DNA from 3 places in the Rhizobium sp. WSM1328 genome. Region 3 is predicted to be linked to each of the others. Evidence: predicted binding sites of a transcription regulator. Region 3 holds the regulator's gene; each other region holds the start of a gene.
The links. The regulator PhoB, encoded in region 3, activates phosphate uptake and scavenging genes when phosphate is short. The targets are predictions, from matches to a motif close to TGTCATNNANCTGTCAT.

Region 1: ugpB (sn-glycerol-3-phosphate ABC transporter substrate-binding protein UgpB) is a predicted target of PhoB. The motif match lies at 3,068-3,084, and genes of this name have one in related genera.
Region 2: AC2444_RS21425 (NAD-glutamate dehydrogenase) is a predicted target of PhoB. The motif match lies at 3,754-3,770, and genes of this name have one in related genera.

Annotation. Positions count from the first base shown of each region.
Region 1 is NZ_JBYGKO010000002.1:8,176-12,823, forward strand. Features, by position in the region: gene AC2444_RS23550 (carbohydrate ABC transporter permease) at 1-299, shown strand, start outside; gene AC2444_RS23555 (sugar kinase) at 318-1,298, shown strand; gene AC2444_RS23560 (inorganic phosphate transporter) at 1,407-2,411, opposite strand; gene AC2444_RS23565 (DUF47 family protein) at 2,411-3,052, opposite strand; gene ugpB (sn-glycerol-3-phosphate ABC transporter substrate-binding protein UgpB) at 3,347-4,648, shown strand, end outside.
Region 2 is NZ_CM172788.1:4,319,151-4,323,798, reverse strand. Features, by position in the region: gene AC2444_RS21425 (NAD-glutamate dehydrogenase) at 1-3,549, opposite strand, end outside; gene pdxY (pyridoxal kinase PdxY) at 3,824-4,648, shown strand, end outside.
Region 3 is NZ_CM172788.1:179,598-184,245, reverse strand. Features, by position in the region: gene AC2444_RS00935 (aspartate aminotransferase family protein) at 1-113, opposite strand, end outside; gene AC2444_RS00930 (GcrA family cell cycle regulator) at 534-1,067, shown strand; gene phoB (phosphate regulon transcriptional regulator PhoB) at 1,310-1,993, opposite strand; gene phoU (phosphate signaling complex protein PhoU) at 2,128-2,841, opposite strand; gene pstB (phosphate ABC transporter ATP-binding protein PstB) at 2,886-3,701, opposite strand; gene pstA (phosphate ABC transporter permease PstA) at 3,718-4,648, opposite strand, start outside.

The DNA of each region.
Region 1 (4,648 bases), on a different replicon from region 3:
GTGCAACACCCTGGCAGGTTTTCCGGCTGGTCGCCTTGCCGATCGCCAGGCCAGGCATTGTCGTCGCCTTCATCCTGTCGGTCATCTTCTCGTGGAACAATTTCGTCTTCGGCATCGTGCTCGCCAGTCGCGAGACGCGCACGCTCCCCGTCGCGGTCTACAACATGCTCTCGTTCGAGCAGGTCAGTTGGGGTCCGCTGGCGGCGGCGGCGTTGATCGTGACCTTGCCCGTGCTGATTTTGACGGTGTTTGCGCAACGGCAGATCGTGGCGGGTCTGACGGCCGGAGCCGTCAAGTGAGCGGGTGAGACAACGGTTTTGACGACTTCTTCTTCTTCTGCCTTCGACCCACCTCCCGGTCGGGCGCGCCGCGTTTTGTGTGTCGGCGCCGCGGTTATGGACACCTTGTTTCGCGTACGTTCGCTACCGAACGGCCAGGGCAAAATTCTGCCTTACGATATGCTCCAGATCGCCGAAGGCATGGCATCGAGCGCCGCCTTTGCAGTCGCCCGGCTGGGTGGCAAAGCCAGCCTCTGGGGCGCCGTCGGCAATGATGCCACCGGCGAACGGATCATTGCCGATCTCAGCAATAGCAGCATAGACACGAGCGGCATGCTGCGCGTCGAAGACGCCCGTTCGGCCGTCTCGACCATCCTTGTGGATGACCAAGGCGAGCGTTTGATCGTGCCTTTCTACGATGCGGGCCTGCACGAAACGGTCAAGCCGGTCACCAAAAAGGATATTTCTGCTTTCGATGCGGTGCTGGTTGACGTCCGGTGGCCGAAGCTTGCATTGCGGACGCTATTGGCAGCCGCAGAGGCGGGCAAGCCGGCCATTCTCGATGGCGATGTTGCAGGCGATGGCGTGATCGAGATGCTTGCGCCGGCGGCCAGTCACATCGTGTTCTCACAACCGGCGGCCGAACGGCTTTCTGGAGCAGCCGAGCTGGTGAAGATCGTCGGTCTTCTCAAACGAAAGTTCGAGCATGCCTTCATCAGCGTCACGGCGGGCGAAAGTGGCTGCTTCTGGTTCGATGACCGAAGCGGCGAAGTCCTTCATCTTGCCGCTCCGAAGGTGAGGGCGGTCGATACGCTCGCGGCAGGCGATATCTTCCATGGCGCTTTTGCGCTGGTTGTCGCGGAAGGCCTGCCGATTGAAGAGACGATGCGCTTTTCATCCATGGCGGCGGCGCTCAAATGCCAGGTGTTTGGCGGTCGTACCGGCGCACCAAGCAGAGCCGAGGTCTGCAACAGGCTGCAGGGTTGGGACGCGTCGGTGACAAGGATGGGTGGTCGCTAGAGAAATTCCAGCAATAGTGCGAAGCGGTTTTGCGTCCGGTATTGCGTGAAAACAAAGAGATAGGGCATGATGCCGAAAAATGTGAGCGGTGTTCGGACGACATCCGTTCTAGGCGAAGAGGTCCGATAGCCAGTAGCACAGCGCCGAAATGATCGCAGCGGCGGGGAGTGTGACAACCCAGGCAACAACGATGTTGCCCGCCAAGCCCCAGCGTACGGCCGATAGTCGCCGAGCGGCGCCCACGCCGATGATGGCGCCGGTGATCGTATGGGTGGTCGAGACCGGGATGCCCAGCCAGGTTGCGCCAAACAGTGTCAATGCACCGCCTGTTTCGGCACAAAATCCCTGCATTGGGTTGAGACGGGTGATCTTCGATCCCATCGTATGGACGATCCGCCAGCCGCCGAAAAGGGTACCGAGTGCCATTGCGCTTTGGCATGAGAGAACGACCCAGAGCGGCACATGGAAACCACCCGTCAGGTAGCCTTGCGAATATAGCAACACGGCGATGATGCCCATCGTCTTCTGAGCGTCGTTGCCCCCATGACCGAGGGAGTAGAGTGAGGCAGACACAAACTGGAAGACCCGGAATGTCCGATCGACGGCGAAAGGTGTCTGTCGCACGAAAATCCACGACACGATCAGAATGAGCAGAAGCGCAAGGAAAAATCCGATCGCCGGCGACATCACGATGGCGCCGGCCGTCTTCAACAAACCGGTCCAGACGATCGAACTGAATCCCGTCTTCATCAGGCCAGCACCCACCAGACCGCCGACCAGTGCATGGGATGAACTCGACGGGATACCAAAGACCCAGGTGACAATATTCCAGACAATGGCGCCCATCAACGCCGCGAAAATGACTTGCGGAGTCACGATGGCCGGATCGATGATGCCGGTTCCGAGCGTTTCCGCGACGTGCAAGCCGAAGAACAGGAAGGCTATGAAGTTGAAAAAGGCCGCCCAAAGCACAGCATATTGCGGACGCAGTACGCGCGTCGACACGATTGTGGCGATGGAATTGGCTGCATCGTGCAGGCCGTTCAGGAAATCAAAGAAGAGTGCGACAGCCACGAGAGCGGCAAGAAGCGGAAGGGCAAGGGTGGCTTCCATCAAACGTTCTCGATGACGATGCCACTGATCTCATTGGCGACATCCTCGAAACGGTCGACGACCTTCTCAAGCTCGCCATAGATCTCGCTGCCGATGAGGTAAGCCATTGCATTTGACGCGCCGTGGCGACGGAAAAGATCCTTCAAGCCCTGCTCATGCAACTCGTCGGACCGGCCTTCGACGCGCGTTACTTCTTCTGCCAGCGCCGCCAGACGAGGAGCATTCGTGCTGATCCGATCGAGAAGAGGAAGGGCTTCGGCTATCAAATGTGCTGCCTGGACAATGGTCTTTCCCATTTCCTGCATCAGAGGATCGAAGCTTTTCTGCTCGAATAGCCGAATGGTCTTCACCGTTTTCTGCATCATGTCGATCGCATCATCCATCGACTGGATCAGATCCTTGATGTCGCCACGGTCGAACGGCGTGACAAAACTGCGACGCACGGCAAGCAGTACTTCGCGGGTGATCTCGTCGGCTTCATTCTCCAAGGCGACAATCCGTGCACAATGCCCTTCAATGTCTGTGCCGCTCAAAAGTTCGTCGAGCGCTTCGGCCGCACCGACGACAGTCTTTGCGTGTTGAGCGAAAAGATCGAAGAAGCGATCTTCCCGCGGCATGAGTTTTCGAAACCAGTTCAGCATCTGCGCTCCATCGACTGTCACAAAGCTGTCATAGAGCACGCCGTTGGTCGTGAAAAGCCGTTAGCGACCGATGTCATGGGACTTCCACCGGATCATGCGAGCCATCAAAGGCTGCCGCAGCGCTTATCATCGATCGGCCACTCCTTCCGGCAACGGTCTTTACGATCGCTGAGCGAGTTGGTGTCATCAAATGTTCATATGAACATTCTATCTTTGCAAAATGAAACTAGCCTGTTACCATCGAGCTCACGTTCGTAGCGGGAGGCTATGGACCGACAACAAGTGGGAGTGAGGATGAACAAGATCGCTTTTTTCCTGTCCGCAGGATTGACCAGCCTATCCTTATCCGTTCCGGCAATGGCGGCCACGAAGATCCAGTGGTGGCACGCAATGGGCGGCGAGAATGGCGCGAAGCTTGAACAGATCGCCAAGGGGTTCAACGCATCTCAATCTGACTATGAGATCGTCCCGGTATTCAAAGGCACCTATGACGAGACGCTGACGGGCGCCATTGCTGCGTTCCGCGCCAACCAGCAGCCGGCAATCGTGCAGGTCTATGAAGTCGGCACCGGCACGATGATGGCAGCACAGGGCGCGATCTATCCCGTCTACCAGTTGATGAAGGACCAAGGGGAGGCCTGGGACCAGAGCAAATTCATTGCTCCGGTCGTCGGCTATTACTCAGACACCAGCGGCAACGTTCTGTCGTTGCCGTTCAATTCCTCGACGCCGATCATGTATTACAACAAGGATGTCTTCAAAAGGGCGGGGCTTGATCCGGAAACACCGCCGAAAACATGGGCGGACGTTGAAGCCTTTTCGCGGACGATCATGAAGTCCGGCGCTGCGAAGTGTGGCTTTACCAGCGCCTGGATCTCCTGGATCCAGACTGAAAACCTTAATGCTTTGCACGACAAGCCCTACTCCACCAAGGCCAACGGCTTTGGCGGCTTGGATGCGGAGTTCACCTTCAACAACGATCTCACGATCCGCCATTGGGGCAACTTGAAGAAGTGGCAGGACGAGGGGCTCTTCAAATTCGGCGGGCCTGGCGGCGGCGATAATGCTCCTCCAATGTTCTATTCGCAGGAATGCGCGATGTACATGAACTCGTCGGCCGGCCGGGCAGGCGTTATCAATAACGCAAAGGCTTTCAAGGTCGGGTTTGCGCCGCTTCCCTACTATGACGACGTCATTACGCAGCCGCTCAACTCGATTATTGGCGGCGCCACGCTCTGGACGCTGAAAGGTCGCCCAGAAGAGGAATACAAGGGTGTCGCGAAGTTCTTCACCTACCTGCAGAAGCCGGAAGTGCAAGCCGATTGGCATCAGTTCTCCGGCTACCTGCCGATAACCGAGGCTGCCTATAAGCTGGGCCAGGATCAGGGCTATTACGAGAAGAATCCTGGAGCAGATATCGGCATCAAGCAGCTGACGCGGGTGACACCCACCGATAATTCCAAGGGTATCCGGTTCGGCAACTACGTCCAGGTGCGTGGCATCATCGACGATGAGTTTGCAGCATTGCTGGGCGGGAAGAAGACGGCGAAGGAAGCGGTTGATTCCGTGGTCGCACGAGGCAACGAACAGCTTCGC
Region 2 (4,648 bases), 620 kb from region 3:
AAGCTGGTCGCGCTTCGCACGCGTCAGGCGTCCGTCATGCATGGCGGCTGCCAACGCGATCTTGATATTGACCTCGACGTCCGAGGTGTTGACGCCGGCCGAGTTGTCGATGGCGTCGGAATTGCAGCGCCCGCCCTTGAGACCATAGGCGATGCGGCCCTTCTGGGTGACGCCGAGGTTTGCGCCCTCGCCGATCACCTTGGCGCGCACCTCTGTCGCCGCGACGCGAATCGGGTCGTTGGCGCGGTCGCCGACTTCGGCATCGGTTTCGGACGGCGCTTTCACATAGGTGCCGATGCCGCCGAACCAGAGCAGATCGACCGGGCTCTTCAGGATCGCCGTCATGATCTCGAAGGGCGTGGCCACGGCCTTGTCGATGCCGATCGCGGCAACCGCTTCCGGCGTCAGCGTCACCGATTTCGCTGCGCGCGAAATGATCATTGCACCCTTCGACAGTACGCTCTTGTCGAAATCCTGCCAGCTTGAACGCGGCAGGTCGAAGAGCCGCTGGCGCTCAGTCAGTGTCTTTTCCATATCGGGGTCGGGATCGATGATAATGTCGCGGTGATCGAAGGCGGCAATGAGCCGGATCTTCGGAGAGAGCAGCATGCCGTTGCCGAAGACGTCGCCGGACATGTCGCCGACGCCGGCGACAGTGAAGGGCGTCGTCTGGATATCGATGTCCATCTCGCGGAAATGGCGTTTTGCGGTTTCCCAGGCGCCGCGGGCAGTGATGCCCATCTTCTTGTGGTCGTAACCGGCCGAGCCGCCGGAGGCAAAGGCGTCGTCCAGCCAGAAGCCGGCTTCCTGCGCCAGTGCATTGGCGGTGTCGGAGAAGGTCGCAGTGCCCTTGTCGGCCGCGACGACGAAATAAGGGTCATCACCGTCGAGCCTGACCGTATCCTTCGGCGGCACGATATCGGCGCCTGATATATTGTCGGTGATCGAAAGCAGCGTGCGGATGTAGGTCTTGTAGGCCTCGCGGCCGGCGTTGAAGATCTCGTCACGGCTGCCGCCGACAGGGAGCTTCTTCGGATAGAAACCGCCCTTGGCGCCGACCGGCACGATGACAGCGTTCTTGACCTGCTGCGCCTTGACGAGGCCGAGCACCTCGGTGCGGTAATCCTCGGCGCGATCCGACCAGCGCAGGCCGCCGCGCGCCACTTTGCCGAAGCGCAGGTGCACGCCTTCCACCTCGACGCCGTAGACGAACATCTCGCGGAAGGGTTTCGGCTGCGGCAGCCCGTCGACCAGATGCGGATCAAGCTTGAAGGCCAGCATCGGTTTCGGCGAACCATCCGGGTGCTTCTGGAAATAATTGGTGCGCAGCGTCGCATCGACGATGTTGACGTAGCGGCGCAGGATACGGTCGTCGTCGAGGCTCGGCACGTTGGCAAGCTCGGCCTCGATCGCCTGGTGCAGTTCGGCAAGCTTCTTGACGCGGATCTTCTCCGAAAGCCTGGTGTCGAGCGTGTCATGGAAGAGACGAAAGATAGCGGCGGCGACACCGGGATATTTGTCGAGCGTCGTCGCGATATAATCCTGCGAATAGGCGATGCCGGCCTGGCGGAGATAACGCGCGTAGGCGCGCAGTACGTTCGTCTCGCGCGCCGAGAGCCCGGCCGAAAGGATCAGCCGGTTGAAGCTGTCATTGTCGATCGTGCCGGCGAAGGCGGCGACGAAGCCTTCCTCGAGGGCGGCGCCGTAACGCTGCAGATCGATCTCGCCGCCATTGCGGGCCTCGAGCTCCATATCGTGCAGCACGACGAGTTTCTTTTCTCCATCGGCGGCCGGCACCCCGATGTCGAAAGTGCGTTCACTGACGACATTGAAGCCGAGATTCTCGAGAAGCGGCACGCGGCGCGACAGCGCCAGCTGGCCGCCGGCGTGGAAGATCTTCAAGGAAAGGGTGCGGCCCTGTTCTTGCTGACGATGGTAGAACTGAATGCGAAGCGGCTCGCCGGCGGCGCAGGCCCCGATATCGGCGAGGTCAGCCACGGTTTCTTCCGGCGTGAAGGAATCCTGGAAGGCTTGGTCGACGGATATCTTCGGCGCCTTGGCGCCCGCCAGCGCCTCGAAACGGTCGTCCCAGCGGGCGGTGATTTCGCGGATCACCTGCTCGAGCTTTGCCTGCGGAATGCGTGGCGTCTTGCCGCCCGAGCGGCCGATGATGAAATGCACGCGCGCCACGCCGCCTTCCGGGAAAGCCGGATAATAGGCCGAGACACGGCCGTCGTAGACAGTCTTCAGATAGGTGCCGATCCGTTCGCGGACGATCGAGTCATACTCCTCGCGCGGCACGTAGATGATCACCGAGACGAAGCGGTCGAAATGGTCGATGCGCGGCAGGACGCGGACGCGCGGCCGATCGGCCAAGTCGTTGATCTGTTCGGCAAAACTTGCAAGCAGCGTAGTGTCGATCTGGAAAAGATCGTCGCGCGGATAGGATTCCAGCGTGTTGTCGAGCATGCGGCCGGAATGGCTCATCGGGTCGAAGCCGAAATGTTCCTTCACCTTCTCGATCTTGGAACGCAGCAGCGGGATTTCCGAGGCGAGCGAGGTATAGGCGGTCGAGGTGAAAAGGCCGACGATGCGCAGTTCGCCGGTGACGTTGCCCTCCGCGTCGAAGCGCTTGACGCCGACATAATCCATATAGGCCCGGCGATGGACGATCGATTTCACGTTCGCCTTGGTGACGATCAGGAAGTCCGGGCCGTCGAGGAAGGCAAGGATTTCAGGTGTCGTCGTCACGGCGTCCTTGCCGGTGCGCAGCACCAGTACATCGGGATTGGAAAGGATGCCGAGGCCAGCACCCTTGTCGCGTTCGACCCTGGCATCGGTCCCCTTGCCGGAATAGACGTATTCTCGCATGCCGAGGAACGTGAAATTCTCATCGCGCAGCCAGGTCAGGAAAGCGACGGCCTCGTCGCGATCGGCCTTCTTCCGGCTGGCGCCATTGGCCGCAAGCTCGGCGATCACGCCGTCGATCTTGGAAAGCATCGGCTTCCAGTCGGAAACCGACAGGCGGACCTGTTCGAGGACTTTTTCGATACGTTTCACGAGATCGGCGGCCTGGGCGGAATTGAGCGGCGCGACATGAAGCTGGATATGGCTGACGCGGTTGACCGGATCGCTTGGGTGATCGGCGGAATAGTGCGCCGGCGCCTTGCCCTTTTCCATGATCAGGATGGGATGCACGGCCATGAACAGGTCGCGATAGGTGCTCGTGACTTCGCCCATGACCGATTCAAACAGAAAAGGCATGTTCTGGTCGGTGACTGAAAGCACCGAAACCGCGATGCCACCGGGCGTTACATCGGCAATGGTGTCGATGCTGACGCGAGGCGCCTTGCCGTTCCAGGCGTCGAGTTCCTTTGCCGAATGCACGGCGGAGAGTGCCAGCATTTCCGGCGTGTAGAGCTCGAGATCGTCATTGCTTGCCCGGCCGAAGAGAATTTCCGGATCGAGATGCGCCTCACCCGTCGCTTTGGCGATCTTGCGCGCGCTTTCGACCTGCTTTTCCCGTTTCGGATTGTTTCTGGCAGCCATGGATCGCCTCCCTCAATGTCTGATTTTTCGCAAGCTAGCAGAAGATTCCTCGAAAAAATCTCTAAAAGAGCGGTCCGAAGAGATGTTTTGGTGATTTTTGATGCTTGAAACGAGAGATTTTTAGAGATTTTCCGCTCTCGTCGCCATTCGAAAGGGAAGCCCGTCTGTGGTTCTTTTCGTTCTGCCGCACATTTCCATGCTCGCATGAAGAATGGTTGACAGCGTGGCGTCAAAAAGATCATCAACGGCGATCGTCATTCGGATATCGAGTATCATGTCGGAAAATGCAGCGGGCGCAGTCATCGTCATTTCCAGCCATGTTGTGCGTGGCTCGGTCGGAAACCGGGCAGCCGTCTTTGCTTTGGAGACGCTCGGTCATCCGGTCTGGGCCATGCCGACCATCGTGCTTCCCTGGCATCCCGGCCACGGCCGCTCGACGCGACTGACTTTTGCGGAAGCGGATTTCGACGCGGCGATCGACGACCTGATCCGCGCACCCTGGATCGGCGAAGTCAAGGCGGTGCTTTCGGGCTATTTCGGCAATGCTGCCCAGGCGCGCTCCGTCGCCCGGCTGATCGGTGCGCTCCGGCAAAACAATCCCGAGCTGCTGTATGTCTGCGATCCCGTCATGGGCGATCTCGGCGGCCTTTATGTGCCGGAAGCGACTGCAGAGGCCATTCGCGATCATCTTATTCCGCTTGCCTCGCTCGCGACGCCGAACCGGTACGAGCTCGCATGGCTTTCGGGGGCGGCGCTGGAAGACAACAGCACGATCATGGAGGCGGCGCTCGCGCTCGGACCATCGCGCATGCTCGTCACTTCAGCCGTTCCGATGATGGCAGGCGGTACCGGCAATCTTTATCTTTCCGGTCGCCACGCGCTTCTTGCCGAGCACCGTGTCGTCGAAAACCCGCCGAATGGTCTAGGCGACCTACTTGCCGCCGTCTTCCTGTCGCGCCTGCTTTCCGGGCTCGAGGACGAAAAGGCGCTGCAACTTGCCACGGCCAGCGTCTTCGAGGTGCTTGCGCGGGCCGTCAAGCGCGGCAGCAACGAGTTGATGCTGGCGAGCGATGCTTCCAGCCTTTCGACGCCGATGGCC
Region 3 (4,648 bases):
CCGAAATCGAGATATCGCTCGCCAGTTTCGGTGATCAGCCATACGCCCTCGCCTCGCTCGAACCGCAGCGGGGCACGAGAATAGGTGTCATAAAGCGGCGCGGCTTCAGCCATGGCGCGATCTCCATCAAAGTTGCCGGGCAATGACTCCGGCTAAGGAAACCAGGCCCGAAAAATCAAAAATGCCGCCTTGCGGCGGCGAGTGGCACTATTTCCTTTTCGCGCTGCAATGTCAACAAAACGGCGCCCTTAGCGTATGCAGCACAGGTGTACAGCGGCATTTTCAGTCTTCAACAGGCATTATTGCAGAAATGCCACGCAGGGACAGCAAGTTGGGGAAAACTACGAATTCGATTCATCCGGATTCATGCGACTCTTGTCACGGAGTCAGGCTCACACTAGGTTAAAGATCAATTACTAGACTGCATGCGGCGGAACTAGTCACCAAAATTGATCAAGCGTTTCTTGTTTCGGAGCTCCCGGGACAACGGTGAGGGATTCTGCCATCACCAACGCAAAAGGTGGAGACAGGGCATGAACTGGACAGACGAGCGGGTCGAGAAACTCAAGAAGCTTTGGGCCGAAGGACTGAGCGCGAGCCAGATCGCGGCACAACTTGGCGGTGTCAGCCGAAACGCGGTCATCGGTAAAGTGCACCGGCTGTGCCTTCCCGGCCGTGCCAAGGCCGGCGGCACCAACACCGCGGCGCGAACGCCGAAGCGCAATACATCGGCGCCGCGCGCGCCGAACTTCGCCTCTCGCATCACCACCCGCACCGTCACCCGCCAGCAGGGCGCGACGATGCTGAAGGAAGAGATCGAGATCGAAACGATCGAGGAAATGGAATACGTGCCGAGAGGCAATGTGGTGGTGCCGATTTCCCGCCGCCTCGGCCTGACGGAACTGACCGAACGCACCTGCAAGTGGCCGGTCGGCGATCCGCTGAAGGATGACTTCCATTTCTGCGGCTGCGAGTCCCCCGACAATTCGCCCTATTGCGGTTATCACCAGAAGCTTGCCTACCAGCCGGTGAATGAACGCCGCCGGGCAGCGGCGCGGGCCAGCTGAACGGGCTGACCATCGTTAGAATGCAGAAAACGGGCCGAGTGGCCCGTTTTTTTATGCGCGGATGGAAGCTCAGGTTTCCCTCCGTCATGCTCGGCCTTGTGCCGAGCATCTGATCACCTCAACTACTTGAGGGAAAAAACTTTATTTTCAAATACTTCATTTGGCGTGCGCAGATCCTCGGCACAAGGCCGAGGATGACGTCGCGGGTTTTGCCAGGGCTCAGCAGGCTCAGATGAAAGCCCTCAGGCTTCCATCGAATAACCGGCGCCGCGGACGGTGCGGATGACGTCCTGCATGTTGGAGAAATTCAGCGCCTTGCGCAGGCGGCCGACATGGACGTCGACGGTGCGCTCGTCGACATAGATATCGTGGCCCCAGACACCATCCAACAGCTGTGAGCGGGAGAAGACCCGGCCCGGCGACGACATCAGGAATTCCAGCAGGCGGAATTCGGTGGGGCCGAGGCGGACTTCGCGGGTCTTGCGATGGACGCGATGGGTCTCACGGTCGAGCTCGATGTCACCGCATTTCAGCACCGTCGACAGCACCTCGGGACGGGCGCGACGCAGCATCGCCTTGACGCGGGCAACGAGTTCGGGGGTCGAAAAGGGCTTGACGACATAATCGTCGGCGCCCGTCGACAATCCGCGGACACGCTCGCTCTCTTCGCCGCGCGCCGTCAGCATGATGATCGGCAGACGCTCGGTCTCCGGCCGCATGCGCAGGCGCCGGCAGAGCTCGATGCCGGAGACGCCGGGCAGCATCCAATCAAGGATGAGAAGATCGGGCGTGCGCTCCTGAAGCCGCATTTCGGCTTCGTCGCCACGAAGGATGGTATCGACCTCGAAGCCTTCCGCTTCGAGATTGTAGCGAAGAAGCACGCTGAGGGCTTCCTCGTCTTCAACAACTGCAACTCTCGGGATCATGCGTGTCGGTCTCCTCGCGCATAATCCTTAAACCAGGGTGATTTAAGCAATGCATCCTGCGCAAATTTAAAAATTGGCTGCGACCTCTTTGCGCGCCCGGACGGGCGCGCACGCAAGCGGCGGGGTGTGGGCAGTTATTCGGTGACCGCGCCGACGGTGTTGGCGCTGTCGTCCTTCGGCCGATCGCCTTCCGGCTGCGCGCCTGTCGTCATGTAATAGATCGTCTCGGCGATGTTGGTGGCGTGGTCGCCGATGCGCTCGATGTTCTTGGCGCAGAAGAGAAGATGCGTGCAGCTGGTGATGTTGCGCGGATCTTCCATCATGTAGGTCAGGAGCTCGCGGAACAGCGAGGTGTACATCGCGTCGATCTCGTTGTCGCGTTCGCGGATCGCATTCGCCTTGTCGGCGGAACGATTGGTGTAGACGTCGAGCACTTCCTTGAGCTGGACGAGCGCCAGCTCGGACAGATGCTCGAGGCCGCGGGCGAGCTTGCGGGGAACGCCGGTGCTTTGGACGGCGATGACGCGCTTGGCAGTGTTCTTGCCGAGGTCGCCGACGCGTTCGAGATCGGCGGCGATGCGGATCGAACCCATGATTTCGCGCAGGTCCGCGGCCATCGGCTGGCGGCGGGCGATGGTGACGATCGCCTTGTCGCCGATTTCGCGTTCGGCGTGATCGAGGATCACATCGTCGGAGATGACCTTCTGCGCCAGCGCGGTATCGCCGTTGACGAGCGCCCGTACGGCTTCGGCGACCATCTGCTCGGCCAGGCCGCCCATTTCGGAAATCCGCCTGGACAGGAACTTCAGATCATCATCATAGGCAGAATAAATATGTGTCGATGCCATGGGGCTTTATCCTCGAATAACGGAAAGGCTTGGTGACGCCAAAATCAGCCGAAGCGACCCATGATATAGTCCTGGGTGCGCGGATCGTCGGGATTGGTGAACATCTTGTCGGTGTCGTTCTCCTCGACGAGATTGCCGAGGTGGAACATGGCGGTGCGCTGCGAAACACGCGCGGCCTGCTGCATGGAATGGGTGACGATGACGATCGTGTAGTTCTCGCGCAGCTCGTGGATCAGCTCCTCGACCTTGGCGGTGGCGATCGGGTCGAGCGCCGAGCAGGGCTCGTCCATCAGGATGACTTCCGGGCTGACGGCGACGGCACGGGCAATGCAGAGGCGCTGCTGCTGACCGCCCGACAGGCCGGTGCCGGATTCGTGCACGCGGTCCTTGACCTCGTTCCAGAGACCGGCGCGCTGCAGGCTGGTCTCGACGATCTGGTCGAGATCGGCCTTCGACTTGGCAAGGCCATGGATGCGCGGGCCATAGGAGACGTTTTCATAGATCGTCTTCGGGAACGGGTTCGGCTTCTGGAAGACCATGCCGACGCGGGCACGAAGTTCGACGACGTCGATATCGGGATCATAGATATCGTCGGTATCCAGCGTGATCTTGCCGGTGACGCGGCAGCCGTCGATCGTGTCGTTCATGCGGTTGAGGCTACGCAGGAAGGTCGACTTGCCGCAGCCGGACGGGCCGATCAGGGCGGTTACGGTGTTTTCGCGGATGTTCAGGTTCACATCGAATAGCGCGCGCTTTTCGCCGTAGTAAACCGAGACATCCTTTCCGATCATCTTATACGGGACGTTGCTCATCTTGTGATCCAGCGCCTTTTCAACTGCAGCTTCCGTCAACATGTTCATGATCTTGTAACTCCGTTTACCAGCGGCGCTCGAAGCGACGACGCAAGAGGATGGCGCCCATGTTCATGACGATCAGGAACAGGAGCAGGACGATGATGGCACCCGAAGTACGCTCAACGAAGGCACGTTCGGCCTCGTTGGCCCACATATAGACCTGTACGGGCAGAGCCGTCGAGGGATCGAGCGGTGTCGTCGGCGCGTTGGCGACGAAGGCGACCATGCCGATCAGAAGCAGCGGCGCGGTTTCGCCGAGCGCATGCGCCAGGCCGATGATCGTGCCGGTGAGGATGCCGGGCATGGCGAGCGGCAGAACATGGTGGAACACCATCTGCATCTTCGAAGCGCCGAGGCCGAGGGCCGCGGCGCGGATCGACGGCGGCACGGCGCGAAGGGCGGCGCGCGTCGCGATGATGATCGTCGGCAGGGTCATCAGCGTCAGCACCAGGCCGCCGACCAGCGAGGCCGAGCGCGGCAGGCCGATGAAGTTGATGAAGACGGAAAGACCGAGCAGACCGTAGACGATCGAGGGGACCGCAGCGAGGTTGTTGATGTTGACCTCGATCAGGTCCGTCAGCTTGTTCTTCGGTGCGAACTCCTCGAGATAGATCGAGGCGGCGACGCCGATCGGCAGAGCAAGCACGAGGACGATCAGCATCAGGTAGAGCGAGCCGATCAGGGCGACGCCCAGGCCCGCGGCCTCCGGACGGCTGGAATTGCCGTTGACGAAGAGGCCGGTATTGAACTGCTTGTGGAGAGCGCCGCTCGCCTTCAACTCGTTCATCCAGCCGACCTGCTTGTCGTTGACCTTGCGGTTCTTCTCATCGACCGACAGATCGATCTGGCCCTTGTTGGCGCTGTCGACATTGGCGTCGGCAAGCACCGTGACATTGACCGTCTTGCCGATGATGGACGGATCGGCGACGACCATGTCGCGCAGCTGGACCGGC